3 regions of the Zoogloea oryzae genome follow, and region 2 is predicted to be linked to each of the others. Evidence: riboswitches for the same ligand, from Rfam matches in the RefSeq annotation. Region 2 holds a riboswitch; each other region holds the start of a gene.
The links. Region 2 has a riboswitch for cobalamin ahead of QQK25_RS03485 (acyl-CoA thioesterase). Riboswitches for the same ligand answer to the same signal wherever they lie in the genome.
Positions count from the first base shown of each region.

Region 1 (13,555 bases), on a different contig from region 2:
CGGCCTTCCGGGTCGACCTTGGCCTTGTACTGCCAGAAGCCGGCCATCTCGGCGTCGGTGAGGTAGTCGATCTTGGTGATGCCGATGCCGTGCTCGCCGGAGATCACGCCGTCGAGGCTCCGCGCCAGCTCCATGATGCGGTCCACGGCCTTGTTGGCCGTCTGCAGCATCTCGTAGTTGTCGGAGTTCACCGGGATGTTGGTGTGCACGTTGCCGTCGCCGGCGTGCATGTGCAGGGCCACGAAGACGCGGCCGCGCAGCACCTGCTTGTGCACCTTCTTGATCTCTTCGCGCACGAGGCCGAACAGCACGCCGTCGAAGATCTTGTCGAGGCGGGCGCGGAGTTCGGTCTTCCACGACGTGCGGACCGAATAATCCTGCAGGCGGTGGAAGAGCTTGGGGTTGGCGGCGCGGTTGGAGAGTTCGCCGGCCTGGATGCCGTACTCGGCAAACTGCGGCTCGGCCTCGGCCAGCGGCAGATCCAGGTTGTCGAGCAGCCACTGCCAGCGACGGCGCACGTTGGCGACGTATTCGAGGGCGTCCTTGCGGCGCTCGCCGATGAGCTCGTCGCGGGAGATGGTGGCGTCGCCGGCATCCAGCGGCAGCTCGCCCTGCAGGAACTCGGTGAGGGCGTCGCACAGGGCCAGCTTGTTCTGCGTCGAGAGCTCGATGTTGATGCGCTCGATGCCGTCACAGTAGTCGCCCATCCGCGGCAGCGGGATCACCACGTCCTCGTTCACCTTGAAGGCGTTGGTGTGGCGCGAGATGGCGGCGGTGCGCGAGCGGTCGAGCCAGAACTTCTTGCGCTGCTCGGGGCTGACGGCGATGAAGCCTTCGGCGCCGCGGGTGTTGGTCATGCGGATCACGTCGGAGACGGCGGTCATCACCGCGGCCTCGTCGTGGCCCACCACGTCGCCGATCAGCACCATCTTGGGCCGACCGTGGCGCTTGGCCTTGGTGGTGTAGCCCACCGCGCGCACGTAGCGCTCGTCCAGGTGCTCGAGGCCGGCGAGCTGGATGCCCGCCGCGTGGCCGGCGCCGCCGGGCTTGAAGTAGTCGGTGATCTCGACGATGGCCGGCACGGCCTCACGCACCTGGCCGAAGAACTCCAGGCACACGGTGCGGGTGACCGGCGGCATCTTGTGGAGCACCCAGCGGGAGGCGACGATCAGGCCGTCGGTGCCTTCCTTCTGAACGCCCGGCACGCCGCCCAGGAACTTGTCGGTGACGTCCTTGCCGAGGCCTTCCTTACGGCAGGCCGCGCCCGGCATGCGCAGGATTTCCTCGGAAATCTGCTTGTAGCTTTTGGCGTCGAAGCGGCGCAGGCGGAACTCGACGGTTTCCTGCTCGTGGATCTTGCCGAAGTTGTGGTTGAGACGCTCGACCTCCAGCCAGTGGCCGTCGGGCGTGACCATCTTCCACCAGGCCAGGTTGTCGAGGGCGGTGCCCCACAGCACGGCCTTCTTGCCGCCAGCGTTCATGGCGATGTTGCCGCCGATGCACGAGGCGCTGGCCGAGGTCGGGTCCACGGCAAACACGCGGCCGGCCGACGACGCCGCTTCGGAAACACGCTCGGTGACGACACCGGCACCGGTGCGGATGGTGGCGTAGGGCGCCAGCGTGCCAGTGCCACCCGGGCCGGGCAGGGCGACTTCCTCGACCGGGCCGATGGAAATCAATTTTTCGGTGTTGATGACCACCGAGCGGGGGTCGAGCGGCACGGCGCCGCCGGTATAGCCGGTGCCGCCCCCACGCGGGATGATGGTGAGGCCGAGCTCGATGCAGCTCTTGACCAGCGGCGCCATCTCTTCTTCGGTGTCCGGATACAGGACCACGAAGGGGTACTCGACGCGCCAGTCGGTGGCGTCGGTGACGTGGGAGACGCGGGCATGGCCGTCGAAGCAGATGTTGTCCTTGCGGGTGTGGCGGGCCAGCTCGTGCCGGACGCGCTTCCGCAGGTCGTAGGTTTCTTCGAAGAAGGCCTTGAAACGATCCACCGCCGCATGGGCGGCCAGCACCAGGCTCGCCACCTTGGCGCTGCGCTCGGGATCTTCGCCGCTGGCTTCCTCGCGGCGCTTCTCGACCTCATGGAGGCGGTGGCGCAGGGCGTCGATCAGCGCGGCGCGACGATCCTGGTTGGCGAGCAGGTCGTCCTGAAGGTAGGGGTTGCGCTGTACGACCCACACATCGCCCAGCACCTCGTAGAGCATCCGCGCGGATCGGCCGGTGACGCGCTCGGAACGCAGGGCGTCGAGCGTCTGCCAGGCGTCATGGCCGAGCAGGCGGATGACGATCTCGCGGTCGGAGAACGAAGTGTAGTTGTAGGGGATTTCGCGCAGGCGCTGAGTCATTGCGTTACCTGGATTCGTACGGCGGAGAACTCTGCATTCTAGCGGAGCGGCCCGCCTTCTGTCGAAAAACAAAGCCTTACAGCGGGAAGGGAAAAGCAGAACGGCCCACCCCGGAAGGGGCAGGCCGTTCGACAACAGGGCTGCTGGAGAGGTTCAGCCGCGCATCTGGCGACGCCGCAGGAAGCCCATCATGCCCAGGCCGGCGAAGAGCAGCGAGAGGGTGGTGGGCTCGGGGACGGCAAGCGCGTCGTAGGCCAGCAGGGCCAGCCGGTTGTGCAGCGCCTGGGACGGGTGCATGTAGTCGAAGTACATGTAGCCGCTGGCGTCGGCGCAGGTGGTCGGGGTACCCCAGCCAGGCCGCGGCGCGCCATCGGGATCGCCGGTGTAGCAGGCGTGGGTGGTGTCGGTGAAGCCGTAGGCGGCGGGGTCGTTGGTCACCTTGGTCTGCTCGGTGAACACATCGAACAGGGTGATGTCGAGCGCCGAAAAGGCTGCACTCCCGACCAGGCCCGCCAGGGCCGAATTGAAGCCGACGCTGGCCGACTGGGCGACGCTGCTCAGGAGCGGGCTGCCGGCGTAACGGATGACCGGGGTCTGGGAGAGGTCGGGCAGGTTGAGCACCAGGAAGTGCTGGGCGCCATTGAGGCCCAGCGCGCCGATGGCCGAACCGATGGCGGCGATCGAGTTGCCGATCTGGGTGCCGATGGCCGACGGGCTGCCGCCCATCGCCACGGTGGTGATGCCGTCGGAGACGTTGTTCGCACCGGCCCACAGCACGTAAAGCGCGTTGGGGTCGGCGGCGCCCGCGTGACTGCTCACGTAAGACGTCACCTGCTGGTTGAACGACAGACCACCCAGCGGCACCAGCGCCGGCGTGATGCCATCGACCCGCGCGCCGCCGTAGGCGTAGTTGGTGCCACCCGCCACCGAAGGCGTGACCGAGAGGCCCATGAAGCTGGCCATGTAGTCGATGTAGTTGTAGCCGTTGGTGAAGCGGCCGGAGGTGGTGCCGTTGGTGAAGATCGAGGTCCGGGGCACGGCGCCACCGGAGATCAGCGCGTCGTTGCCGACGTCGGAGAGGCTGTCGCCGAAGACGTACATGGCCGAGTAGGGCCCGGCCTGGGCGAGGGATGCCGAAAAGGCAAGGGCGATGCCGGCGGCACCAACAATAAAGCGCTGACGCAAAGTCATGACTACCTCCCGGGAGCAAGTTGGATGGCGGGCAAACGCCCGCTCACCCCTCTTCGGGGGGCTTTCCCCTGCGACGCGCCCAATTCGACACTATAGGCAGGGGACGAAAGATGTAAAGGCAGCAAAAACCCAATATGGGCGAGCCATGCCGCCATGCCGACGGGAAGTGCCCGCCCGCGTCCTCAACCCACCGCCGCCTGCACCGCCACCTCCACCCGCCAGCCGCGGTTCGCCAGGCGCACCACCTGCACACAGGCGCGGCACGGCGCGGTGCCCGCCGGCACCCAGTCGTCCCACACAGCATTCACCGCGTCGTAGTCGGCCATGTCGACGAGATACAGCGTGGCCATCAGCAGGCGATCCTTGCCGCTGCCGGCGGCGATCAGGTAACGCTCAAGGCTGGCCAGCATCTGCGCCGTCTGGGTGGTCACGTCGGCGGTCTCGTCGGGGGGCACCTCGACGCAATGCACGACGCCGTTATGCACGCAGAAATCGGAGTAGCGCCGGGTGGTGCCGGCCCGCTGGATGTCGCTCATGTCAGTTCCCGAAGAAAAAACCGTATGTTGCAGTGCAGTTCGTCCGACTGCTACCCTTTGACGCTTCCCCAGCCGACTAGCACAGGTTCAGCCATGAGCGCGCAGCACCCCGACTACCTCCAGAAGATCCTCACCGCCCAGGTGTACGACGCGGCGATCGAGACGCCCCTCGACCTGGCTCCGAACCTGTCGGCGCGCATCCACAACAAGATTTACTTCAAGCGCGAAGACATGCAGCCGGTGTTCAGCTTCAAGCTGCGCGGCGCCTACAACAAGATGGCCAGCCTCAGCCCGGCGGCCCTCAAGCGCGGGGTGATCTGCGCCTCTGCCGGCAACCACGCCCAGGGCGTGGCGCTGTCGGCCAAGAAGCTCGGCGTGCGCGCCGTGATCGTGATGCCCACCACCACCCCGGCGATCAAGATCGACGCGGTGAAGCGCCACGGCGGCGAGGTGGTGCTGGCCGGCGAGAGCTATTCCGACGCCTACGGCCACGCCAAGGAACTCGAGAAGACCGAGAAGCTGACCTTCGTCCATCCCTACGACGACGTGGAAGTGATCGCCGGTCAAGGCACCATCGCGATGGAGATCCTGCGTCAGCATCCCAAGCCCATCCACGCGGTGTTCTGCTGCGTGGGCGGCGGCGGCCTGCTGGCGGGCGTCGCGGCCTACATCAAGCGCGTGCGCCCCGACATCAAGGTGATCGGCGTCGAGACCGTCGACGCCGACGCCATGACCCAGTCGCTCGCCGCCGGCAAGCGCATCGAGCTCGCCAACGTGGGCCTCTTTGCCGACGGCGCGGCGGTCAAGCTGGTGGGCGAGGAAACCTTCCGCCTGTGCCAGGAATACGTGGACGAGATGATCCTGGTGGATAACGACGCCATCTGCGCTGCCATCAAGGACGTGTTCGAGGACACCCGCTCGATCCTCGAGCCCGCCGGCGCACTGGCCGTGGCCGGCGCCAAGGAATACGCCAAGCGCCACGCCCTGAAGGACAAGACCCTGGTGGCCGTGGCCTCCGGCGCCAACATGAACTTCGACCGCCTGCGCTTCGTGGCCGAGCGCGCCGAAGTGGGCGAGCAGCGCGAAGCCGTGCTGGCCGTCACCATCCCCGAGAAGCCCGGCTCCTTCAAGAAGTTCTGCAACCTGCTCGGCAACCGCAACATCACCGAGTTCAACTACCGCTACGCCGACGCCGCCCGCGCCCACATCTTCGTCGGCGTGGGCGTGCACAACCGCGCCGAGGGCGTGCGCATCACCGAGCTCCTGCAGCGCCACGAGCTGCCGTGCCTGGATCTGACCGACGACGAGATGGCCAAGAGCCACATTCGCTACATGGTCGGCGGCCACGCGCCCCAGGCAGAAAACGAAGTGCTGTACCGCTTCGTGTTCCCCGAGCGCCCGGGTGCGCTGCTCAACTTCCTCGACACCCTGCGCTCCGACTGGAACATCAGCCTGTTCCACTACCGCAACCACGGCGCCGACTTCGGCCGCGTGCTGGTGGGCATGCAGGTGCCGGCAGCCGACCGGGACGCCTTCCAGGGTTTCCTCGACAAGCTGGGCTACGAATACGTCGACGAAACCGCCAACCCGGCCTACAAGATGTTCCTGGGCTGATCCCCGCCCCGCCGGGCGGCGCGGCTCAGGCCCGCCCGGCGTGCTTGTCGGCGACGAACTGGTCGAGCAGCTCCATCACCTGGCGGCTGCCGGTTTCCATGTTGTTGAGCTCGTCCACGATCTGCGACTGGATCGTGGCGTCGTTCTGCCAGTCCTTTTCGAGCAGCGCCAGCACCCGGTGGGCACTGTCGTGCACCAGCGCGTGGGGCGCCTCCAGCTTGCCGTAGGCCGGCAGCTGCCCGAACAGAGCCTTCCCGTCGCCCCGGTACCAGCGGCCCAGGCGGCACTCCTCGTGGCCGACCGCCACCGGCGCACCGTGTTCGCAGTCACCGTCGCTGTTGAGCGACAGATAGGTGCGCTGCTTGTAGATCATGTGGTCGAGCTTCACCAGGGTCGCGAAGCTCTTGTCGTGCACCTCGGCGGCCTGGCACTCGGTCTGGCTCGCCGCTGTCGCGAAGCGCCCGAAGGTGGCGGCCAGATCGCCCACCACCTGCTGCGAACACGCAGTCATCTCCTTCATCTCGCGGGCATTCGACTGCATCGCCTCGCTCTGGCCGATCAGGCCCTGCATCACCTCGCCGATCGACTGGGATGCGCCGCGGGTCTTTTCGGCCAGTTTGCGCACCTCGTCCGCCACCACCGCAAAGCCGCGGCCCGATTCACCGGCCCGGGCGGCCTCGATCGCCGCGTTGAGGGCCAGCAGGTTGGTCTGGTCGGAGATCTCGTTGATCAGCGCCACCGACATCGCCACCTCCCGGCTGCGGGCGGTCATCTCGTCGATGGCCGAGGCCACCTGCAGGATGCGCGCGCCGATGCCGTCGAGCTGCGACACCACCTCGGTCACGGTGCGCTGACTCTCGCCCGCCTCGCTGGCGGTGGCCGTCGCGGTCGTCGCGGCTTCGTGCATCTGCCCGGTGATCGCCAGCATGTCGGCCTGGTTACCCGTGAGGTTGCTGATCAGGTTGCCCGCGTTGAGCATGCCGGCGTTACTGAGCAGCGCGGTCTTCATCTGGCTGCGCATGTGGGCCGCCATCGACGCCAGCAGGGTGTTGTGGGCGGCCATTGCCGCGTGCAGCCCGCCGTGCAGGCCGGCGCTCTGGCCGATGCGCGCGTAGCGCCCGTCCATCTGCGCCCGGAAGGCGCTTTCGGATTCCCTGAAATACGCCTCCAGCTGGTCGAGCAGATCATTCATCGCCCACCCAAGCCGGCCGATCTCGTCCTGATCCCCGATGCCGGTGATGCGCGACGAGAAATCCCCCTCGCCGACCTTCCCGGCCAGCGCCAGCAGCCCGTCCAGCGGCGCCAGCGCCACCCTCAGCCGGCGCAGCCCCCAGGCGGCAAGCGCGACGCCCGCCACCAGCCACACCAGCATCAGCGGGTGCGACCCGCCGACGAAGAACCCCGTCACCAGCGCCGCCAGCAGCAGCCCCGCCTGCCCCCACAGGACCACCGACAGCCTAGAGCGCAAGGACGAACTGTTCATAGCCCCTCCCGTTGAGCGCCTTCATCAGCACCGCGGTACCCGCCTCGATGGCCCGCGCGGCCCCGGCCGCCGCTTCCGCAGCGGCCATCTCCCGGTACAGCGCAGCGGCAGCGGCCACCGCCTCGCGGCGCGGCTTTCGCCGTACCGAGGTGTATCCCAGAATGCTCCGCTCGGCATTACGGTCTGGCGTCACCGTGGCCAGCACCCAGTAGAAACTGCCGTCCTTGGCCATGTTCTTCACGTAGCCGATGAACTCCTGCCCGGCCGCGATGTGATCCCACAGCAGCTTGAACACCGTGCGGGGCATATCCGGGTGGCGGATGATGTTGTGCTGGCTGCCCAGCAGCTCGGCCTCGGTATAGCCCGAAAGCGCGATGAAGATCCGGTTGGCGTACAGGATGCGGCCCTTCGCGTCGGTCTTGGTGACGATGAAGTCGTCGTCGCCCAGCGAGCGCTCGACCGCCGTCGGTGAAATCCTCGGTTTCACGTTGTCCCTCTTCCTCATCCCCGCGTTGCCCGCGGTGTAATGTGCGGTGGATCCACGCCCCGCTCCGGCAGCGCCGCCGGTGGATGCGCGCCACACCGGTCTGCCGGGACCAGTGCTGCTATGTCGGCACATCCCGGAGCGGGCTGAAGTCAAAACCCGTAAAAAACCGTAGCATCCGCAGGGACATAGGCCACCAGGGCGCTCGCCGTCCGGCTTCAGGCGGGGTCGCGCACCCCGCGCCCGGGTGCCGCAGACGCCTGCCCCGTGGTTAAATCCGGCCCATGAGCCGCCCGTCCGACGCCCCGCCCCCCGAACCCTCCCGCCACCGGGAACCCGCCTGGTCCGACTACGCCGTGCTGGTGGTGGATGACGAAGCCGGCGTGCGCAACTTCCTCGAGCGCGCCCTGCGCGCCCGGGGCTGCCGGGTGGACGTGGCGGGCTCGGCCGAGGAGGGCGCCCAGCGCCTCGCCGAGCACCACTTCGACGCCATCGTCCTCGACATCGCGATGCCCGGCCGCTCCGGCCTCGAATGGCTGCGCAGCCTGAAGAACGACGGCTACGCCGGCGACGTGATCCTCATCACCGCCTTCGCCGACATCGAAACCGCCATCGACGCGCTGCGGGCCGGTGCCTCGGATTTCGTGCTCAAGCCCTTCCGGGTGGACCAGATCGTCAATTCGCTCCAGCGCTGCTTCGAGCGCGCCCGCCTCGACCGGGAGAACTTCGTGCTGCAGCGCCAGGTGGCCGGGCTGGTGGGCCCGGTGGAAGGGCTGGTCGGCCATTCCGAGCCCATGCGCCGGCTGTCGGACCTGATCCGCCGCGTCGCGCCCACCCCGTCCACGGTGCTGATCCTCGGCGAATCCGGCGTCGGCAAGGAGGTCGCGGCCCGCGCACTGCACCAGATCAGCCCCCGCGCCGAGCGCTCCTTCGTGGCCCTCAACTGCGCCGCGGTGTCGGCCGAGCTGATGGAAAGCGAGCTCTTCGGCCACGTGCGCGGCGCCTTCACCGGCGCCCGCGAGGCCCGCCGCGGGCTGTTCCACTACGCCAATGGCGGCACGCTGTTCCTCGACGAGATCGGCGAACTCCCGCTGCCCATGCAGACCCGCCTGCTGCGGGTGCTCGAAGAACGCCGCATCCGCCCGGTGGGCAGCGAGGCCGAGGTGCCGGTGGACGTGCGCGTGGTAGCCGCCACCAACCGCGACCTGCGCGCCGAGGTGGCCGCCGGGCGCTTCCGGGAAGACCTGTTCTACCGGCTCGAGGTGGTCACCGTCACCATCCCGCCGCTGCGCGAACGGCGCGCCGACATCGCCGACCTGGCCCTCCACTTCAACGCCCAGCTGTCCACCCGCCTCGGCCTGCCACCCCTCAACCTCGGCCCGGCCGATCTCGCCCGCCTCGCCGCCTACGCCTGGCCCGGCAACGTGCGCGAGCTGCGCAACCTCATCGAACGCTCGCTGATCCTCGGCAGCCTGCCCGCCACCGGCGAAGCCGCCGGCTTCTCCGATCCGCTCCCCCTGTCGCTGGCCGAGGTCGAGAAGCGCCACATCCTGGCGGTGCTCGACCAGTGCGGCGGCAACCGCGCCCGGGCCGCCGCGCTGCTGGGCGTCTCCCGCAAGACCCTCGACCGCAAGGCGATCGAGTGGGGCGTGGCCTGACGCCACCCGACGTGGGCAGCCTCGCCGAACGCCTCAGCCGCTCCGTCCGCGCCAAACTGCTGGCGATGGTGCTGGCACCCCTGCTGCTGGGGGTGCCGATGCTCCTCGGGCTGGTGTGGCTGTGGGGCAATGAGGGCTACCACCGGCTGGTCAATTACAAGGTCGGCTCCGATCTCGTCACCGCCCACGAATACTTCGCCCGGATGCGCCAGAACGTGGCCGTGGATCTGGACGCCCTGGCCGGCAGCCAGCGCCTCGCCCGGGCCATGGCCGGCGGATCGCCCGAAGCCCTGCGCGCCTACCTCGAAGAAGCCCGCCAGCAGGCCGGGCTGGATTTCCTGTTTCTCCTCGACGCCCACGGGCGCATCATCGCCACCCCGCACGCCACCGGCTCCCACGCCGAACGCACCCACTGGCCGGTGGTGAACGCCGCGGTGGCCGGCGAAGCCTCCACCGCCATCGACGTGTTCGACGCCGAGCACCTCGCCGCCATCGACCGCAGCCTCGCCCGCCGCGCCCGGCTGGCCCTGGTGCCCACCCCCGCCGCCGCCCCGGACACCCGCAGCGAGGAAACCCGCGGGCTGCTGATCCACTCCGCCACCCCGGTCAAGGACGACGCCCGCCGCACCACGGCCGTGCTCGAAGGCGGCGTGCTCCTCAACGGCAACAGCGAGATGGTCGACCGCATCAACGCCATCATCTACCGGGACGGCACCCTGCCCCTGGGCAGCAAGGGCACCGCCACGCTGTTCCTGGGCGACGCCCGCATCGCCACCAACGTGCGTCTCTTCGCCGGCGACCGGGCCCTCGGCACCCGCGCCTCCCAGGCCGTGCGCGACCACGTGCTGGGCGAAGGCAAGGTGTGGCTCGACACCGCCTTCGTGGTGAACGACTACTACGTGTCCGGCTACGAGCCGGTCATCGACAGCTTCGGCAACCGGGTCGGGATGCTCTACGTGGGCTTCCTCGAGGCGCCCTTCAGCGACGCCATGCACGGCGCGCTGCTCACCCTCTTCGCGGTGTTCGTCACCGTCAGCATCGCCGGCGCGGTGCTGTCGCTCAACTGGGCGCGCAGCGTGTTCAAGCCGATGGAGCGCCTCAGCGCCACCATCCGCCAGGTAGGCGAGGGCGACCACGACGCCCGGGTCGGCGCCGTCACCAGCCGCGACGAGATCGGCCAGCTCGCCGCTGCCTTCGACCAGCTCCTCGACAACCTCGCCGCCCGGCGCATGGAGCTCCAGCGCTGGGGCGACGAGCTCGACCGCAAGGTGGCCGAGCGCACCCGCGAGCTCGAGGCCGCCAACGCCACGCTGGACCAGGCCCGCCAGCACCTGGCGATGACCGAAAAGCTCGCCGCCATCGGCGAGCTCACCGCCGGCGTCGCCCACGAGATCAACAACCCGGTGGCCGTCATCCAGGGCAACCTCGACGTGCTGCAGGAGATCCTCGGCCCCGCCGCCGCGCCGGTGAAGGAGGAGATCCGCCTGATCCACGAGCAGACCCACCGCATCTGGCTCATCGTCACCAAGCTGCTCCAGTTTGCCCGCCCCGGCGAGTTCGCCGGCTACGCCGAAGGCATCGACCCGGCCCAGGTGATCGCCGACTGCCTGGTGCTCACCCGCCACAACCTGGAGCGCCGGCAGATCGAAGTGCGCGTGGACAACGCCGCCACCTGCCGCGTCGAGGTGAACACCAGCGAGCTCCAGCAGGTGCTCATCAACCTCATCGTCAACGCCATCCAGGCCATGCCCGAAGGCGGCCGACTCACCCTCAGCAGCCGCGACTGGATCGAGGACGGCCAGCCCGTCGGCGCCGACATCCAGGTGTGCGACACCGGCCAGGGCATCGCCGCCGAGGATCTGTCGCGCATCTTCGACCCCTTCTTCACCACCAAGAAAGGCTCGGGCACCGGCCTCGGGCTGTCGATCAGCTACGCCATCATCGAGCGCTACGGCGGCAGCATCGGTGTCACCAGCCACCCCGGCGAAGGCGCCTGCTTCACCGTCCGCCTGCGCAGCGAAGCCCGCTACAGCGACGCCCCCAGCGCCCCCGGCTTCGCCGCCCGGTGGATCGGGCCGGCCAAGGGCTGAACCACCCCGCATACCGCAAACGCTTGCCGCCCCGCAGCACATGCGGTTAGACTCCGCACCGTTACGGGTGCCGAGCCTGCGTCTGCAGGCAAGGTGAAACGGGAAGTCCGGTGACGTCGGGAGCACGCGCTCCCTGGCCATTCCGGCGCAGCCCCCGCTGCTGTAAGCCTGACGAATCTGCTCAACGCCACTGTGCTCGCGCACGGGAAGGTCGGCAGAAGAGGATGAAGGCGAGCCAGAAGACCGGCCTGTGACGTTTTGGTGTGGTATTGGCCCCGGGGTGTGGGCAGAGCCGACCGATGGGCTTGCCCGATCACTGTCCGTCCGTTCCCGTTCCATCCGCCTTTCCGGAACCACGTCCGCCACTGGTCTTTGCCTGCCCGGCCCGCCGGCCACCGGTCCGTCTTTTCGTCTTTCGCTGCTTCTGCGCGCCCCCCGATGCCTTGCCGCACTTCGTCCAATCGTCACGAAGGGAAGCAAGATGCACATCGAACCGGGGTACGTCGCCAGTGCCAAGATCCTCGCCGCCAACGCCGCCGCCGTCGCCCTGCTGGGCAGCCAGTCGGTCCACCTCCTCAAAGCACCGCAGCTGATCGTCCGCAGCCTGATCGCGGCGGTCGCCTTCACCCTGTTCATGCAGGCCTTCCACCTGCCGGTGGGGCCATCCGAGCTGCACTTCCTGGGCGCCATGCCGCTCTACCTGGCGCTGGGCTTCGTGCCGACGCTGTTCGGCTTCGCCCTCGGCCTGCTGGCCCAGGGGCTGCTCTTCGCGCCGGCCGACCTGCTCCACCTGGGCGTCAATACCCTCTCGCTGGCCCTGCCGCTGGTGCTGGTGCATGCCACCCTCGGCCAGCGCCTGCGCGCCGCCGACGCCCAGCCCACGCTGCGCAGCATCCTCAAGCTCGACGCGGCCTTCTACGGCGGCGTCACCCTGATGGTCGGCTTCTGGCTGGCCATCGGCGAGGTGGCGACGCCGCTCTCCGCCTGGCTTTCCTTCGCCTCCTCCTACGCCGCCATCGTGGCCGTCGAGCCGATCCTCACGCTGCTGACGGTGCATGCCATCGCCCGCCGCCAGCACAGCGCGGTGGTGCGGCTGTGCTTCCAGCCCCAGGCGGTCTGAGCCATGACCGGCAAGGTCTGGTTCGTGGGCGCCGGCCCCGGCGATCCTGAACTCCTCACCGTCAAGGGGCGGCGCCTGCTCGAAAGCGCCGGCGCGATCCTCTACGCCGGCTCGCTGGTGGATCAGGCGGCCACTCTGTTCGCGCCGCCCGGCTGCGCGATCCGCGACTCGAAGGACATGACCCTCGAGGAGATGACCGCCTGGCTGCTCGACCAGAGCGCCCGCCACGCCTGCGTGGTGCGCCTGCAGACCGGCGACCCCGGCCTGTACGGCGCGCTGGTCGAGATGACCCGCCCGCTCACCGCCGCCGGCGTCGAGTGGGCGGTGGTGCCCGGCGTGTCGTCGGCCTTCGCCTCGGCCGCCGCCGCCGGCGAAACCCTGACCCTGCCGGAAGTCACCCAGACGGTGATCCTCACCCGCGTGGCCGGGCGCACGCCCATGCCGCCGGGCGAGGAGCTCGAAGCCCTCGCCGCCCACCGCAGCACCCTGTGCATCTTCCTGTCGATCACCCTGCTGCACGAAGTCCAGCGCGCCCTGCGCGCCGCCGGCTGGGCCGAGGACGCGCCGATCCTGGTCGTCCAGAAGGCCAGCTGGCCCGGCGACGAGAAGATCGTCCGCGGCACCCTCGCCGACATCAAGCAGCGCTGCCAGGCCGAGAAGATCGCCAGCCAGGCCATGATCGTCGCCAGCCCCACCCTGGGCGCCGCCGACTGGCCGACCCTCGCCCGCTCCAAGCTCTACGACCCCGCCTTCGCGCACCGTTTCCGCAAGGCGACGGCCCGCGCCCCGGAGAACCCCGCATGAACGACACCACGATCCTCCTGGTGGGCCACGGCTCCCGCAACCGGGACGGCAACACCGAGATCCTCCACTTCGCCGCCCAGTGGCGCGAACGTCACCCCGCCTGGCGCATCGAAACCTGCTTCATCGAGCACGCCGACGTGCTCCTCGACGACGGCCTCGACCGCGCCGCCCGCGATACCCGCCACGTGCTGGTAATCCCCTTCATCCTCAACGCCGCCGGCCAC
Region 1 covers NZ_BSPX01000081.1:2,733-16,287, forward strand. Annotated here, with positions in the region: gene QQK25_RS19375 (DUF3683 domain-containing protein) at 1-2,351, opposite strand, end outside; gene QQK25_RS19380 (SGNH/GDSL hydrolase family protein) at 2,505-3,542, opposite strand; gene QQK25_RS19385 (RidA family protein) at 3,725-4,078, opposite strand; gene ilvA (threonine ammonia-lyase, biosynthetic) at 4,172-5,692, shown strand; gene QQK25_RS19395 (methyl-accepting chemotaxis protein) at 5,718-7,175, opposite strand; gene QQK25_RS19400 (PAS domain-containing protein) at 7,150-7,662, opposite strand; gene QQK25_RS19405 (sigma-54-dependent transcriptional regulator) at 7,944-9,317, shown strand; gene QQK25_RS19410 (sensor histidine kinase) at 9,302-11,407, shown strand; cobalamin riboswitch at 11,456-11,673, shown strand; gene QQK25_RS19415 (energy-coupling factor ABC transporter permease) at 11,889-12,527, shown strand; gene cobM (precorrin-4 C(11)-methyltransferase) at 12,531-13,331, shown strand; gene QQK25_RS19425 (sirohydrochlorin chelatase) at 13,328-13,555, shown strand, end outside.
Region 1: it holds a riboswitch for cobalamin, as region 2 does, so the genes downstream of both, QQK25_RS19415 (energy-coupling factor ABC transporter permease) here and QQK25_RS03485 (acyl-CoA thioesterase) in region 2, are expected to answer to the same signal.

Region 2 (13,555 bases):
CTACCTCACCACGGTATCGGACGACCTGGAAGGCATCTACCAGGCGGTCAAGGAGAACGCCCTGCTGCAGAAGTACGCCGGCGGCCTGGGCAACGACTGGACCCCGGTGCGCGCCCTGGGCAGCCGCATCAAGGGCACCAACGGCCAGAGCCAGGGGGTGATTCCCTTCCTCAAGGTGGTGAATGACACCGCGGTGGCGGTCAATCAGGGCGGCAAGCGCAAGGGCGCGGTGTGCGCCTATCTCGAAACCTGGCACCTGGACATCGAGGAGTTCCTCGACCTGCGCAAGAACACTGGCGACGAGCGCCGCCGCACCCACGACATGAACACCGCCAACTGGATTCCCGACCTGTTCATGAAGCGGGTGATGGACAACGCCGACTGGACGCTGTTCTCGCCGTCGGACGTGCCGGACCTTCACACCCGCTTCGGCGCCGATTTCGAGGCCGCCTACTGCGCCCACGAGGCCCGGGCCGACGCCGGCGAGATCCGGCTCTTCAAGCGCATCCCGGCCGTGCAGCTGTGGCGGCGGATGCTCACCATGCTCTTCGAGACCGGCCACCCGTGGATCACCTTCAAGGACGCCTGTAACCTGCGTTCGCCCCAGCAGCACGTGGGCGTGGTGCGCAGCTCCAACCTGTGCACCGAGATCACCCTCAACACCTCCGACGACGAAACCGCCGTGTGCAACCTGGGCTCGATCAACCTGCTCGCCCACCTGAAGGACGGCGCCCTCGACCAGGACAAGCTCGCCCGCAGCGTGCAGACCGCCATGCGCATGCTCGACAACGTGGTGGACATCAACTTCTACGCCACCCCCAAGGCACGCCGGGCCAACCTGCGGCATCGCCCGGTGGGCCTGGGCATCATGGGTTTTGCCGACTGCCTGTACGCCCTCGGCCTGCCCTACGCGTCCGACGCCGCGGTGGCGTTTGCCGACCAGTCGATGGAAGCCGTGTGCTATCAGGCCTACCGCGCCTCCACCGAACTCGCCCGGGAGCGCGGCCGCTACGGGAGCTTCGAGGGCAGCCTGTGGAGCCGGGGCATCCTGCCACCCGATTCCCTCGACCTGCTCGCCGCCGGTCGCGGCGGCCAACTGGAGGTGAACCGCGACAGCCACCTCGACTGGCCCGCCCTGCGCGCCCGCATCGCCCGCCACGGCATGCGCAACGCCAACTGCGTGGCCATCGCCCCCACCGCCACCATCTCCAACATCGTCGGCGTGTCGGCCAGCATCGAGCCGGCCTACCAGAACCTCTACGTCAAATCCAACCTGTCAGGCGAATTCACGGTGGTGAACGAAGCCCTGGTGCGCGACCTCAAGGCCCTCGACCTGTGGGACGAGGTGATGGTGGCCGACCTCAAGTACTTCGACGGCGCCCTCGCCCGCATCGACCGGGTGCCCGACGAGATCAAGGCCCGCTACGCCACCGCCTTCGAGATCGAGCCCGAATGGCTGATCGAAGCCGCCGCCCGCCGTCAGAAGTGGATCGACCAGGCCCAGTCCCTCAACCTCTATCTCGCCACACCCTCCGGCCGCAAGCTCGACGAGATCTACAAGCTCGCCTGGCTGCGCGGCCTCAAGACCACCTACTACCTGCGCACCCTGGGCGCCAGCCAGCTCGAAAAATCCGGTGGCCGCGACGACACCCCGCCCGCCGACGAAGCCCCCCGCTTCTGCGCCATCGACAACCCGGAATGCGAGACCTGCCAATGAGCACCGCCCGCTTCAACGACTGGGACATTCCCGCGCCGGCCCCGGTGCCCGCCATGGCCACCGACGCCCGGGCTGCCATCAACGCCGCCGACAAGCGCATCGTCGGCGGCCGGGCCGACATCAACCAGCTCGCCCCGTTCAAATACCCCTGGGCGTGGGAGTTCTTCCTCAAGGCCAACCGCAACCACTGGACGCCGCTCGAAATCTCCATGGCCCAGGACGTGCACGACTACCACCACAAGCTCACCGACGCCGAGCGCCACGTCTTCGAAAACGTGCTGGCCTACCTCACCACCTCCGACATCCTCGCCATGCGCAACATCGGGCTGGCGGTGATGGAGAAGATGAGCGCGCCCGAACTGCAGATCTACCAGGCCCGCCAGGTGTACGAGGAAGCCCTGCACACCTGGACCTACCAGCACTGCATCGAGACCATCGGCCTCGACCAGCAGGAGATCTACAACCGCTACCGGGTGGTGCCGGCCATCCACGGCAAGATCGCCCTCGCCAGCCGGCGCCTGGAACGGGTAATGCGCCCGGATTTCGACCTGCGTGACCGGGCCAACCTCCACGAGTTCGCCCTGTCCTACTTCTTCTTTGCGGCGATCTTCGAAGGCTGCTGGTTCTACAACGGCTTCACGCCCATCTTCGCCCTGCAGCGCCGGGGCCTGATGAAGGGCGCCGCCGAGCAGCTCCAGTACATCATGCGTGACGAGGTGCTCCACTGCGCCTTCGGCATCCGCGTGGTGCGCGAGCTGCTGAAGGAGGAAGGGCTCAGCCTCGACCCCGCCGTCCTGCGCACCCTGTGGGATGAAGCCGAGGCCGCCGAGGCCGACTACGCCGCCTACATCCTGGGTTCGCCCATCCTGGGCTACAACGCCGGGCAGCACATGGATCAGTTCCGCTTCATGGCCAACCGCCGCGCCCGTCAGGTGGGGCTGGCCGAACCCTTCCCCGGCGCCACCAACGTGCTGCCCTGGCTCGACGAGCAGGCCAACCTGCGCAAGGAGAAGAACTTCTTCGAAACCCGCGTCACCGAGTACCAGACGGGCGGCGCGCTAGCCTGGGATTGACCCGGCCAGCGCCTGCCCGGCGCCGCGCAGCCGGCGCCAAGCCCGATCCCGGGCGGCTGCACCCCCTGCGACAGGTGCCTGGTTCCGCCCTTCCGGCGAAACCGGGTGAAACGGGAACGGGGTACGCGGCGGCCAGTCCGCCGCCAAGCCCCGGCTGCCCCCGCAACGGTAGGCAAGTGCGGACCCTTCACGGCTGGCTTCTCCCGAAGCCGCCCGCCACTGGATACGTCCGGGAAGGCGAAGGGTCAAGACTTGCGAGCCCGGAGACCGGCCTGCCGCGCCACGCCATCTGCCCCACCGGGCAGGTGGATCTGCCATCGACCGTCCGCGGGGTAGCGGACAGTCCGACCAGGAGCCTCACCATGTCCCACACCCACACCCCGGCCACCGCGGCCCAGCCCCTTCCCACCACCGCCGACGACGACCTGCGCGATCCCCTCGACCGCCTGCTGCCAGCCCCCGCGCCGGGCGAGCTGTTCTCCCTCGTCGACGTGGTCTTCCCCGGCCAGTCGAACCACCACGGCACCCTCTTCGGTGGCGCCGCGCTGGCGATGATGGACAAGTTCGCCTTCGTCCTCGCCAGCCGCCGGCTGCGCCGCACCGTCGTCACCGCCGCCCTCAGCCAGACCCACTTCCGCTCACCAGTGCCCGCCGGCCATCTGGCCGAAGTGAGCGGGCGGATCGTCCGCACCGGGCGCCGCTCGGTGGACGTGGAAGCCCGCCTGTGCGCCGAGGACATGCTCACCGGCGAACGCACCCTCTGCCTCACCGGGCATTTTGTGATGGTGGCAGTGGGCGACGAGACGGAATCCACCGAATCCATCCCCCTCCTCGACGCCGTACCCGCCGACGTGGTGCGGGTGGTGGAGATCGTCTTTCCCGGGCAGGTCAATCACCGGGGCATCCTCCACGGTGGGCAGGCCCTCGACTGGCTGGGCAAGGCCGCGCTGGTCGCCGCCACCCGCCGGGCCCGCAAGCCGGTGGTGATGGCCTCGAGCGAGACCCTCGACTTCGTCGCCCCGGCCCGCGTGGGCGACATCGTCGAGACCCGCGCCCGGATCAGCTCGGTGGGACGCACCTCGCTCTGCGTCGAGGTGACCATGACCGCCGAGACACCCCGGCAGGCCGGGTCGCGGCTGTGCACGCGGGCATCGTTCGTCTTCGTGGCCATCGACGAAGCGGGCCGCCCCACGCCGGTCGGCGCAGCCCATCAGTCCGGGAGCGCGGGATGAACCCCCAGTCCGCCTCCCTGCGTCTGGGGGGCGACGCCCGCCTGCGGGTGCTCGCCCACCTCCTCGCCCTCAACCCGGCCGAAAGGGTCAGCCGCTTCAACGCGCCCCAGTCCGACACCAGCATCCGGGCCTATGTGGCGCGCGTCGATTTTGCCCGCGACCTCGTGCTGGCCATCGGCCCGGCGGAGCATCCACCCCTCGCCCTGGCGCATCTGGGCATCGCCGGCAACAGCGGCGAGCTGGGCTTCAGCGTGCTCGCCCCCTGGCGCGGGGCGGGTCTGGCCACCCGGCTGTTTGAAGCGGTAGTCGCCTGGGCGGAGGGCAACGGGCTGGAGCGGGTGCTGTGCATCGAAGGCCACCCGGCCGCCCGGCGGATCGTGGCCAGGCTCGGCCTGCGCAAGTTGCAGCGTTTCGAGCCACCACGGCTGACGGTGCTGGTCTCGCCTGCCGCACCCAGCCCGACCACGCTACGTACCCGGGCCAGCCCGAACCCCATCCCCTGCTGATCCACCCGGGCGCGCAGCCACGTACTGCGCGCCCGAAACAGACGCAGTCACCGCCGAATCCACCTACACTCCCCGGCCCTCACGCCCCAAGCAAGCCCTGATGAAACATCGCCTGCTCCGCCTCCTGCATCTTGCCCACCGCTGGCTCGGCATCGTCACCGGGGTGCTCATCCTCGGCTGGTTCGTCTCCGGCATCGTGATGCTCTACGTGCCCTTCCCCAAGCTGACGCCCGAAGAGCGGCTGGCGCACCTCGAACCACTGCAGCCGGACGCGATCCGCGTCAGCCCGGCCGTCGCGGCCCGCGCCTGCCCCCAGAAGCCCCGCAGCGTCCGGCTGGCGATGGCCGATGGCCGGCCGGTGTTTCACTTCGGCACCGCAGACGGCGCCTGCAGCGTGTGGGCCGACGACGGCACGCTGGTAGCCGTCACGCCCGACACCGCCACGGCCACCGCGCGGCACTTCCTGCCCGGCGCGCCAACCACCGGCGTCGAAAGCGTCGACCGCGACCAATGGACGGTCTACACCACCTACAACCCTCACCGCCCGCTGCTGCGCGTGTCCCTGGACGACGCGGCAGGCACCGATCTGTACATCTCGTCCCGCAGCGGCGAGGTGTTGCTGGACACCACCCGTTTCGAGCGGGGCTGGAACTGGATCGGCACCGTCGCCCACTGGATCTACTTCACCCCCTTGCGCGGCGACGACACCACCTTGTGGCGCCAGCTGGTGCTGTGGCTGCCGGCCGCGGCGATGCTCACGGTGGCGGCCGGGCTGATCCTCGGCTTCCAGCGCCTGCGCCTCGTGCGGCGCTACCCGCGGGGCGCGATCACGCCCTACCGGGGCTGGAAACGCTGGCATCACCTGCTGGGCGTTACCGTCGGCGGACTCGCCGCCACCTGGCTGGTGTCGGGCTGGCTGTCGAATCATCCCTTCGGCCTGCTGGCCTTCAGCAGCCTGCCGAAGGGCGCCACCCAAAAGCTGGCCGGCGTGGCGTACAGCCCGTCGGACAACCTCGCCCTGCTCCACCGCCAGCTTGCCCAGGTGCCCGACGCCCGGGAGGCCGAGTGGTATCGCTTTGGCGGCCGCAGCTATCTGGAAGTCCGCACACCGGGCGCCATCCAGCGCCTCGACGACCAGGCCCGCCCGGCCGCGCCCTTCGCGCCGGAAACCCTCGCCACCGCCATCGCGGCCATCGAGGGGCATCCGGTCGCCAGCGCCGAGATCATCCACGCGCCCGACCTGTACCACTACGGCCGACGCAATCAGGCGGTCTTCCCGGCCGCACGCATCCGCCTGGCCGATGCCGAAGACACCACCTGGTATCTCGACCCCGCCACCGGCCGTGTGCTGTCCCGCATCGATGACGCCAACCGGCTCCACCGCTGGGTCTTCAACGGCCTGCACCGGCTCGACATTCCGCCGCTCCACGCACTGCCGACGCTCCGCGAGGGCCTCGCCACGGGCCTGTGCCTCCTGGGCGCACTCCTCGCCGGGAGCGGCTGCGTGCTCGCGTGGAGACGGCTGCGCCACCGCAAGGCATCCGCCCGCTGAAAACGACAACGCCCGGACCCCCACGCGTCCGGGCCTTGCAGCGGGCTGAGTCCTGGCGGTGGATCAGCGGAGCTTGCTGGCCTTCTCGATCTGGCACGGATCTTCCTGCCCTCCTCCCGGATTGACGTGTAACCACTGATGGACGGGGCACTGTTCCTGATCCGCCCCAACCGTAGCCCCATCCGCCCGAAGACGCTCGACGCGATCGCCACCGGACCGCTCATCCCCCCTGCCACCCAAACGCCATCCGGGTGCGGGTCGAATCCACCCTGACGGGCTCCGGCCGGCGGCTGAAGATCGCGCTCGAGATCGATGGCGTGGAGGCCAATCCAATTCGGGTGGCCAAAGGCGGCGAGTGGCTCGCCAACCCTGTCTCGCCACAGCCGGCAGCCCACCCCCGGGGCCGTAGCGCAGCCCGCGCGCTCACCGGCACGCCTCACCTTGCCAGCCCTTCCACACGCGCGAGGCATGCCACACGGCCGGGCATCCCATCCGTTCCGCATCCCCCGCCCCCGAAAAACCCTCCCACGCGGAGGGCCTCCGGGGCCTTCGTGCGCCCCGCCCACGCAGGATTTCGGCATCCACGGGGCCGCATTTTCCCGACAAATCAAAGGCCTGAGCCACCTTGCCGAAGTTTTTTCCTTGATTTTCCAGCCCAAAAACACTACTACATGTAGTAGAAAAAAAAGTTTTGAAGCACTATTGATTTTTTTAAGTATTTGTTTTTAAACGTCAAAAATTTTTGCTCATTTCTTTCTCCGGGGGTAAGCTATGCGCCGACTTACATCATTACCGATCAGCCATCCAAGAGCCATGACCGCCACGACCAAAACCGCCAAAGTCCAGCCCGCCACCGCCGCCAACCTCGAACCGCAGGAGATCTCCGGCGAGGTCCTGCTGGAGAAATACGCCAAGGGCAACGAGCAGACCATCTCCGACGTGCGCCTGCGTGTCGCCCGTGCCCTGGCGGCGATGGAATCCGAAGAAAAGCGCCTGTTCTGGGAGACCAAGTTCCTGGAAGCCCAGGAGCGCGGCTTCGTGCCTGCCGGCCGCATCAACTCCGCCGCCGGCACCAACCTGGCTGCCACGCTGATCAACTGCTTCGTGCAGCCGGTGGGTGATTCGATCACCGAATCCGTCGACGGCCGCTGCGGCATCTACACCGCGCTGGCCCAGTCCGCCGAGACCATGCGTCGCGGCGGCGGCGTCGGCTACGACTTCTCCTCCATCCGTCCGAAGGGCGCGATGGTGCGCGGCACCCAGTCCAACGCCTCCGGCCCGGTCTCCTACATGCGCGTCTTCGACCGCTCCTGCGAGACCGTCGAATCCGCCGGCTCCCGCCGTGGCGCCCAGATGGGCGTGCTGCGCTGCGACCACCCGGACATCGAGGAATTCATCCACGCCAAGGATCACGGCGACCTCACCAACTTCAACGTCTCCATCGCCGTGACCGACCTGTTCATGCAGGCCGTCGAAGCCGATGGCGACGTCGAGCTCGCCCACAAGGCCGAACCGTCCAGCGACATCAAGGCCGCCGGCGGCTACCAGCGCGACGACGGGCTGTGGGTGTACCGCAAGGTGCGCGCCCGTGATCTGTGGGATCAGGTCATGCGCTCCACCTACGACCACGCCGAGCCGGGCATCCTGTTCCTTGATCGCATGAACAAGGACAACAACCTCTACTACTGCGAGACCATCGAGGCCACCAACCCGTGCGCCGAGCAGCCCCTGCCGTCCTACGGCTGCTGCTGCCTGGGCTCGATCAACCTCACGCTGTACGTGAAGGACGCCTTCTCCGAGAAGGCCAGCTTCGACTTCACCGGCTTTGGCAAGACCATCGAGACCTCCATCCGGATGCTCGACAACGTGCTCGAAGCCACCCACTGGCCGCTTGAACAGCAGCACGCCGAAGCCCAGTCCAAGCGCCGCGTCGGCCTCGGCTTCACCGGCCTCGGCAACGCGCTGGCCATGCTGCGCCTGCGCTACGACACCGACGAAGCCCGCGCGATGGCCACCCAGATCTCCGAGTTCATGCGCGACCAGGCCTACCTGGCCTCCGTCGAGCTCGCCAAGGAGCGCGGTGCCTTCCCGCTGTTCAACGCCGACATGTACCTGTCCGGCGGCAACTTCGCGTCGCGCCTGCCCAGCGAAGTGAAGGACAAGATCCGCAAGCACGGCCTGCGCAACTCGCACCTGCTGTCGATCGCCCCCACCGGCACCATCAGCCTGGCCTTCGCCGACAACGCCTCCAACGGCATCGAACCGCCGTTCTCCTACACCTACACCCGCAAGAAGCGGATGGCCGACGGCACCTTCAAGGAACACGCCGTCGAGGACTACGCCTGGCGCCTGTACCGTCACCTGGGCGGTGACGTGAACAAGCTGCCCCCGTACTTCGTGACCGCGCTCGAGATCTCCGCCAAGGCCCACAAGGACATGGTCGCGGCCGTCGCCCCGTTCATCGACACCTCCATCTCCAAGACGGTGAACGTGCCCGAGGACTACCCCTACGCCGAGTTCGAGAACCTCTACCTCGACGCCTGGAAGTCCGGCCTCAAGGGCCTCGCCACCTACCGCCCCAACAGCGTGCTGGGCTCCGTGCTGTCGGTCACCCCGAGCAGCGAGCAGAAGCAGCCGCAGGATGTCGAGATGTCCGACGACACCAACCGTCGTCTGTCCATCAAGAACCTGCCGGCCCCGGTGCTCTCGTCCCTGCGCTGGCCGGGCCGCCCGGATCTGCCGGATGGCAACGCTGCCTGGACCTACATGCTCAACACCCCGCAGGGCAACTTCGCCCTCTTCGTGGGCCACATGGACCCGGTCGAGGACAGCCCCGCCAAGGGCAGCTTCCCGTTTGAAGTGTGGGTGAATGGCGCCGACCAACCCCGCGGCCTGGGCGCCGTCGCCAAAACGCTCTCGATGGACATGCGCGCCAACGACCGTGGCTGGCTCAAGCTCAAGCTCGAAGCGCTGGCCAAGACCGTCGGCGAAAAGCCCTTCGAACTGCGCTTCCCGCCCCACGGCGAACAGAAGCTGATGCCGGGCGTCGTCTCCGCCTTCGCCCAGGTCGTGCGCTACCGCTGCGAGAAGCTCAACGCCCTCGAAGGCGATCTGCCGACCCCGGTGCTCGACAGCGTGTTCAGCCTGCAGGAGCCCAAGACCGGCACCGACGGCACCCTGTCCTGGACTGTCGACATCCAGAACCCGGCCACCGGCGAAGACTTCGTGCTCGGCCTCAAGGAAATCACCCTGCCGGACGGCGTCACCCGCCCCTACTCCATGTGGCTGTCGGGCAACTACCCGCGCGCCCTGGACGGCCTGACCCGCATCCTGTCCCTCGACATGCGCGTGATGGACCCGGCCTGGATCGGCATGAAGCTGCGCAAGCTCATCGACTACCCGGAGCCCCTGGGTGACTTCATGGCCTTCGTGCCGGGCACCCGCCGTCAGCAGAACTGGCCCTCCACCGTCGCCTACATGGCCGCGCTGGTGATCCACCGCTACGCCATGCTCGGTGTGCTCGACGAAGCCGGCTACCCGACCCGCGAGATGGGCATCCTCGAAGCCCCCCGCGACACCAACGAGCCCAAGCTGATGCAGGGCGCCCTGTGCACCGAATGCGGCAACCACTCGGTGATCCGCAAGGACGGCTGCGACTTCTGCACCGCCTGCGGCGCGGTTGGCACCTGCGGCTGATCCAGCCCTGCCCACGCAGAACGGCCCCTCTCCGGAGGGGCCGTTTTCATTGGAGCGCGGCAAACGGCGTGCTGCTCAAACCCGATAGCCTTCCTCCCGCAGCACCTGGCTCACCGCCGGGCGCGCCAGCATGCGGCGGAAGTGGGACGCGCAGTTGGGCGGTAGCGGCAGCTTCAGGCGGTCGGCCCAAAACTCGGTGTAGAACAGCGCCGCGTCGGCGATCGAGAAGGTGCCGACCAGGTATTCCCGCCCGGCGAGCAGGCCATCCATCACCGCGAAGCCGTCCGCCACGATCTGCCGCCCGCGGGCCTGCACCGCGTCGTGGTCAGCCGGGTTGGGGGTGACGTTGGCGGTGGTGAAGATCCGCGTGAAGCCCTGGCCGTGGATGGTGCCGACCGCGTGGTTCATCGCCTCCAGCACGCGCACCTCGCCCTCGGCATCAGTGGGCAGCAACCCGCGTCGCGGGTACTGACGGGCCAGCCACCAGGCGATCGCCTGAAACTCGGTGATCGCCGTGCCATCGTTACGCACCAGGGTCGGGATGGTGCCCTTCGGGTTGATCGCCAGGTAGTCGGGCTTGAGGTGGTCGCCCGCGGGCAGATTGACGATGTACACCTCGAACACCGCGCCCACCTCTTCGAGCAGGATGTGGATACCGGTGGAGCACGAACCGGGGGTCATGTAGAACTTCATGGGCGAGCCTTGCTGGTGGCGGGACAAACACCCCGTGCAAGATCGATGCCATCAGCCTGGGTCGGGCGGTGCGCGCCGGACGTCCGCGGCCTTGTCGGCAAGGCGCCGAAAAGGCCGCCGGATTGTCGTGATCCGCCCAGACGCAGGGGTCAACTACGGCGGCTGATCCGGCCAAGGATCGCCGCCGGGATGTCGGTGAGCGGCAGCACCTTGTCCACCCCGCCCAGCTTCACGGCTTCCTTGGGCATGCCATATACCACGCAGCTGGCTTCGTCCTGGGCCACCGTCCAGGCGCCGGCGTCGTGCATTTCCTTGAGGCCACGGGCGCCGTCGTCGCCCATCCCGGTCATGATGACGCCCACCGCGTTGCGACCGGCAAAGCGCGCGGCGGACCGGAACAGCACATCCACCGACGGCCGGTGCCGGCTCACCGGCGGGCCGTCGATCACGTCGACCACGTACTGCGCGCCGCTACGCTTGAGCAGCATGTGCCGCCCGCCCGGCGCAATGAGCACCCGGCCCGGCATCACCCGGTCGCCGTGGCGGGCCTCGCGGACCTCCACCTCGCACAGGCCATCAAGACGCTGGGCGAAGGCACCGGTGAACTTCTCCGGCATGTGCTGCACCACGACGATTCCCGGCGACACCCGGGGCAGCGCCCGCAGCACGGATTCCAGCGCCTGGGTGCCGCCGGTGGAGGTGCCGATGGCCACCACCGTCTCGGTGGTCTGCGCCATCGCCGAGCCCGCCGGCAGGATCGCGTCGGCTGAAAGCTTGGGTGCGACGGCGCTCGGTGCAGGGGCGCTGGGCACCAGGCGCCGCACGTTGGACCGTGCCGCGGCCTTCACCGCGCTGATGAGATCGTCGGAGCAATCGTGGAGAAACTGCTTGAGCCCCACCTTGGGCTTGGTCACCACGCACACGGCGCCGGCAGAGAGGGCCTGCAGCGCCGTCTCCGAGCCTTTCTCGGTGAGGGTCGAGCAGATCACCACCGGGGTGGGCCGATCGGCCATGATCCGGCGCAGGAAGGTGATGCCGTCCATGCGCGGCATCTCCACGTCGAGGACGATCACGTCGGGCCACTGGGCCTTCATCTTCTCGAGGGCGAACACCGGGTCCACCGCGGCGCCGATCACCTCGATGCCGACATCCTCGTCCAGGGTGGCCGAAAGAACCTGACGGACCACCGCCGAATCGTCGACGATCATCACCTTGATGGCGGGCATGGGGAGATTCCTTTTCTGGTTGTTCTTGAAGGGCCCGGCAGCACGCCGTGCCTCATGGTGACGCGGCCGCTCCACACATCGAAGATCAGGTGACGGTGGCCGTAGCCTTCCATATGGGTTGCGCTGCACAGCAGGCGGTGCCGCTCCACCAGCCGCAGGGCCGCCTCCACGTTCTGGCGGCCCACCGACTTCGATGTGGCGCCGCTCGCCACGCCCGGGAACATGTCGCCGCCGCCGAAGAGCCGCACCCGCACGCCGCTGGTGTCCAGCCCCGCCCGGTGGATCTCGTCGAGCAGCAGGCCGAAGGCCTCGTCGCCGTAGCGCCCGTCGGGCGCGCGGCCGTGGCGCTCACCGCGGGTGGGCAGCATGAAGTGGCACATGCCGCCCACCCGCATCCCGGGATGCCAGAACACCGCCGACACGCAGGAGCCGAGCACGGTGCGGATACGCGTGTGCCGGTCGCCGAAATACCATTCGCCCGGCTGCAGGAAGATCTCGACGACCCCGTCGGGCATGCGCATGGGTTCAGGCCGCCGGCTTGCGGTAGATCGACGGGCGGACGGTCTTGAGCGCATCGGAGACGCCGTTGAGGTTCTCCGAATGGCTGAGCATGAAATAGCCCCCTGGCCGCAGCAGCGGCAGGATGCGCCGAATCACCTGACGCTTGGTCTCCAGGTCGAAATAGATCATCACGTTGCGCAGGAAGATCACGTCGAACTGGCCAATGTCCGGCAAGGCGGCGTTCAGGTTGATCTGGCGAAAATTGATGCGCCCGCGCAGCTCGGGCTTCATCATGAAGGTGCCGTCCTGGCTGCCGATGCCCTTCAGGCAGTACTTCGCCAGCAGCGGCCGGGGGATGCCCGCCGCGTCGTCCATCGGGTAACGCCCTTCCCGCGCATGGGCCAGCACGCGGGTGGAGAGGTCCGAGGCGACGATCTCCCACGGGCGCCCCGCCAGCACCTCGGCCATCACCATGGCGATGGTGTAGGGTTCCTCGCCGCTGGAGCAGGCGCCGCTCCACACCCGCACCGTGCTCTGCCCCTTCAGTTCGGGCAGCGCGTGGCTGCGCAGGAAGTCGAAGTGCTTGGGCTCGCGGAAGAAGTAGGTCTCGTTGGTGGTGAGCAGGTCCACCGCGATCTGGCGCTCCGCAGCATCGGCCTGCACCCGCTTCAGGTAGCTGCCGTAGCCGTCCAGATCCAGCTGGCGCAGCCGACGGGCCAGCCGCCCGGCCACCAGCTGCTTCTTGGCGTCGGACAGGCTGATCCCGGCCAGCGAGTACATCAGCGCGCGGAACTGGCCGAACTCCCGGTCCGTCAGCTGGCCCTGCAGCCCCGTGACGTGGCGCTGGACGGCGGTCGTGGTCACGGCGTCAGCCCGCCACGCTGCTGGCAAGACGCGGCAAGGCGCCGGCATCCACCGGCTGCCCGTGCCGCGACAGCGTGTCGAGCGCCGACAGCTCGTCCGTGGACAGCACCGCCTCCACGTTGAGCAGGATCACGAAGCCGCCGCCCACCTTGCCCATGCCGCGGATGAAATCCGCCCGGATGCGCGCGCCAAAGGCCGGCGGCGGCTCGATCTCGCCGGGCGGGATCTCCAGCACCTCGCTGACGGTATCCACCACGATACCCAGCACCTGGCACTCGTCGCTGCCGCTCATCTCGATGATGACGATGCAGGTGCGCCGGGTGACCTCGGTGGGCTGGCCGCCGAAGCGCGCCTTCAGGTCGATCACCGGCACCACCGCGCCGCGCAGGTTGATGACGCCGCGAATGCTCCGCGGCATCATCGGCACGGTGGTCACCTGACCATACTCGATGATCTCCTTCACGCTGAGGGTTTCGACGGCGTACATCTCGCCGC
Region 2 covers NZ_BSPX01000005.1:76,869-90,423, forward strand. Annotated here, with positions in the region: gene QQK25_RS03475 (ribonucleoside-diphosphate reductase subunit alpha) at 1-1,717, shown strand, start outside; gene QQK25_RS03480 (ribonucleotide-diphosphate reductase subunit beta) at 1,714-2,790, shown strand; cobalamin riboswitch at 2,846-3,080, shown strand; gene QQK25_RS03485 (acyl-CoA thioesterase) at 3,153-4,022, shown strand; gene QQK25_RS03490 (GNAT family N-acetyltransferase) at 4,019-4,528, shown strand; gene QQK25_RS03495 (PepSY domain-containing protein) at 4,629-6,080, shown strand; gene QQK25_RS03500 (adenosylcobalamin-dependent ribonucleoside-diphosphate reductase) at 6,894-9,776, shown strand; gene QQK25_RS03505 (glutathione S-transferase family protein) at 9,852-10,469, opposite strand; gene QQK25_RS03510 (protein-glutamate methylesterase/protein-glutamine glutaminase) at 10,619-11,695, opposite strand; gene QQK25_RS03515 (chemotaxis protein CheD) at 11,677-12,216, opposite strand; gene QQK25_RS03520 (CheR family methyltransferase) at 12,221-13,060, opposite strand; gene QQK25_RS03525 (chemotaxis protein CheW) at 13,065-13,555, opposite strand, start outside.

Region 3 (3,373 bases), on a different contig from region 2:
GTACTTCTGGTTGGTGGCGTTGGCGAGGCGCAGCTGCAGCGTCACGTCACGCACCTTCCAGTCGGCGTGCAGATCGAGGATGCCGTAGCCGTCGAGCATCTCCTTGGTGTTGTCGAAGTCGCCCCCGAAGCGGCGCTTGCCCACGTGGGTCCAGGTGGCGCCGTAGCGGCCGGCGGTGGCGGCGTCGAACACCGCGCCGACCCGGTACTTGAGGTTGGGCACGAGGGTGACGGTGTTGCCGCTGTAGGGGCCATCCACGAACTTGGCGTTCTGGGTGATGAGGCCGGCGTTGAGCTCGAGGTTACGCAGGGCGCGCCAGCGGGCTTCGAGTTCGAGGCCTTCGCGGCGGGTGCGGTCGAAGTTCTCGTTGGCGTAGGTGATGGGGTTGTAGCCGATCTCGTCGGTGAGGCTGAGGCGGTAGATGGCGCCTTGCACCATCAGGCCGTCGGCCTTGTAGCGGGCGCCGACTTCGAGGTTGGTGCCGTGCTGGGGCCGCACGTTGCCGCCGGTGAACACCGGGGCGTAGGTGAGCGGGTCGTAGCCGAAGAGCTCGTCGGTGTTGGCAAAGCGGAACACCTGGCCCCAGCGGGTGAACAGCCGGGTGCTGCGGTCGAGATCCCAGGCGAGGCCGGCTTCGAAGGCGTTGCGGGCGTGGGTGGCTTCGCCGTCGATGCCATTGGCGCGGTCTTCGGCGTGCTGGCGGACAATCTGCCGGCGCCCGCCCAGGGTGAGGTGCAGGTCGGAGCGGAGCGAGGTGGTGTTCTGCACGTAGAAGGCGCGCGAGAGCTGCGAGCCAGCTTGATCCAGCGCGACGTTGTCCACCTTGCCGTGGAACACATCCAGCCCGGCGACGGTGGTGCTGGCCAGCCCCGCCAGGCCATGGCGCCACTGCAGGCGCGGGGTGAAGGCGGTGGTGTCGCGGTTGGCGATGTAGGGCGTGGCGCCGTACACGGCGTTCTGGCGCGAGGTGTTGTAGGTGATCTCGCCTTCGAGCATCAGGGTGTCGGTGATGGCGTAGCGTACGCCCGGGCGCAGGCGGTAGCCCTCGCGCTTCTGGTGGTCGGTGAGGCTGCGGGCGCGGGAGGCGTCGGCGTCGTAGTCGGCGCGCTTGATGGAGCCCGGCAGGCCGTTGGAATCGCCGTAGGCGGCCACGTCGACGAAGACTTCGCGCTCGTCGCCAAGGATGTGCCCGACCCGGCCGGAGACGGCGCGCTGGTCGCCCTGGGTGTTCTTGCGCCAGCCGTTCACGTCGGCGTAGTTGGCGAAGATGTTGAAGTAGGTGGCGTCGGCCGAACCGGCGGCGGATACATCGACCCGGCGGTAGCCGTAGCTGCCGAGGGTGAGCCCGGCGCTGGCGCGGGGGGCGCCGGATTTGTCGGTGATGATGTTGATCACGCCGCCCACGCTGCGGTCGCCGAACAGCACGCCGCCGGTGCCACGCATCACTTCGACGCGCTCGACGTTGTGCAGCGGGATGGCCGACCAGTCGATGCCGCTCATGTCCACCGGGTTGAGGCGCTGGCCGTCCACGAGGATCAGGGTGTTGCTGCCGGCGGATTCGCCGAAGCCGCGCAGGTCGACCACCGTGTCGATGCCCAGCGCGCCGGACATCGGGCGCACATCCACGCCGGCGGCCATGCCGAGCACGTCGGGCAGGCTGGCGCCGCTGCGGACGATGTCGTCGCGGCTGATGCGGGTGAGGCTGACGGGGGCTTTGGAGTCGGCGTCGTCGAAGCGGCTGGCGCTGACGACGACTTCGGGCTGCACGTCGGCGGCATGGGCCGGCGCGGCAAGGGCGGCAGCCACGGCGAGCGCGACGGCGGAAAGGCGGTTGATCATTTTTATGTGTTCTCCCTGGCCCGCTGGCGTCCCCGCCGGATCGGGCAAATCATGTGTGGAAGCACGTGAGGGGAGAAACCGCGAGATGCGCCGGAGAACACCGGCCGCGCCCGTCGCCACCACCCCGTGGCACTTCCGCTTGGTGTGTCCGAGGCCGGTATCCGGGCTTGCAGGCTGGGCCGGGTGGATTGACCACCGGCCGCGGCGCGTCGCCTTCCCAGGTTGAAAAACCCAGTGGCTCATTGACGCGCCATGCACCTGCTTACCGTTGCGGGGGCAGCACAGGCATGACGGCTTCGAGGAAGACCGCGCACCTGTTTCCCGTTTAACTCCTGGGCCGGATGGCCCGTGGAGCACCTGGAGCACTTTGTTGCCGGCAGACATCGCCGCCGGCACACAGCCTGCGATAATACCACCAATTCAGACACTTCCGGATTTCCATGAGCTGCGAACTGATCCTCGGCGGCGCCCGTTCGGGCAAGAGCCGCCTTGCAGAACAACGGGCCGCGGGCAGCGGCGCTGCCGTGCATGTCATCGTCACCGCCGAGGCGCTGGACGCCGAAATGGACGCCCGCATCACCCGCCATCAGGCCGACCGCCCCGCCGGCTGGCAGGTGGTCGAAGCGCCCCGCCAGCTCGCCGCGGCCCTCGAGGCCACCGCCGCGCCCGATCGCTGCGTGGTGGTCGACTGCCTGACCTTGTGGCTCGCCAACCTGCTGGACGGCGCCGAAACCCTCGCCCCCGGCGAAGGCGCCGAGTTGCTGCCGATGTTCGCCCGGGAGCGCGCCGCGCTGCTCGACCTGATCCCCCGCCTGCCCGGCCGGGTGATCTTCGTCGCCAACGAGGTGGGCCTTGGCCTGGTGCCCGAAACGCCGCTCGGCCGGCTGTTCCGCGACGAGGCCGGCCGCGTCAATCAGGCCGTGGCGGCCCTGTGCGAGCGGGTGGTCTTCGTCGCCGCCGGCCTGCCGCTGGTCCTCAAGGACACGCCCCGCCCCTGACCCCACTTCCCACCCTTCCCATTTCCCACCACCCGCCCCGCCCTGCTAGCATCCGCCGCTTCGCCCCGCCCCCGCCGCCGTCATGACCTACGCCATCGCCCGCCCCGACCAGGGCATCGCCGCCGCCCTCCAGCAGCGCATCGACACCAAGACCAAGCCCCTCGGCGCCCTCGGGCGGCTCGAAACGCTGGCGAAGCAGATCGGGCTCGTCCAGCAGACGTGCTCGCCCGAACTGCGCCAGCCGCAGATGCTGGTCTTCGCCGGCGATCACGGTGCGGCCAAGGCCGGCGTGTCGGCCTACCCCCAGGACGTGACCTGGCAGATGGTCGAGAACTTCCTGGCCGGTGGCGCCGCGATCAATGTCTTCGCCCGCCAGATGGGCCTCGGCCTGACGGTGGTGGATGCCGGCGTGGCCCATGATTTCCGCCCGCGCCCCGGCCTCATCGACGCCAAGCTCGGTGCCGGCACCGCCAACTATCTCGAAACCCCGGCGATGGACGCCGCCACCCGCGACGCCGCCCTGGCCCGCGGCCGCG
Region 3 covers NZ_BSPX01000126.1:2,675-6,047, forward strand. Annotated here, with positions in the region: gene QQK25_RS21850 (TonB-dependent receptor) at 1-1,839, opposite strand, end outside; cobalamin riboswitch at 1,975-2,215, opposite strand; gene cobU (bifunctional adenosylcobinamide kinase/adenosylcobinamide-phosphate guanylyltransferase) at 2,280-2,837, shown strand; partial or broken gene QQK25_RS21860 (nicotinate-nucleotide--dimethylbenzimidazole phosphoribosyltransferase) at 2,920-3,373, shown strand, end outside.
Region 3: it holds a riboswitch for cobalamin, as region 2 does, so the genes downstream of both, QQK25_RS21850 (TonB-dependent receptor) here and QQK25_RS03485 (acyl-CoA thioesterase) in region 2, are expected to answer to the same signal.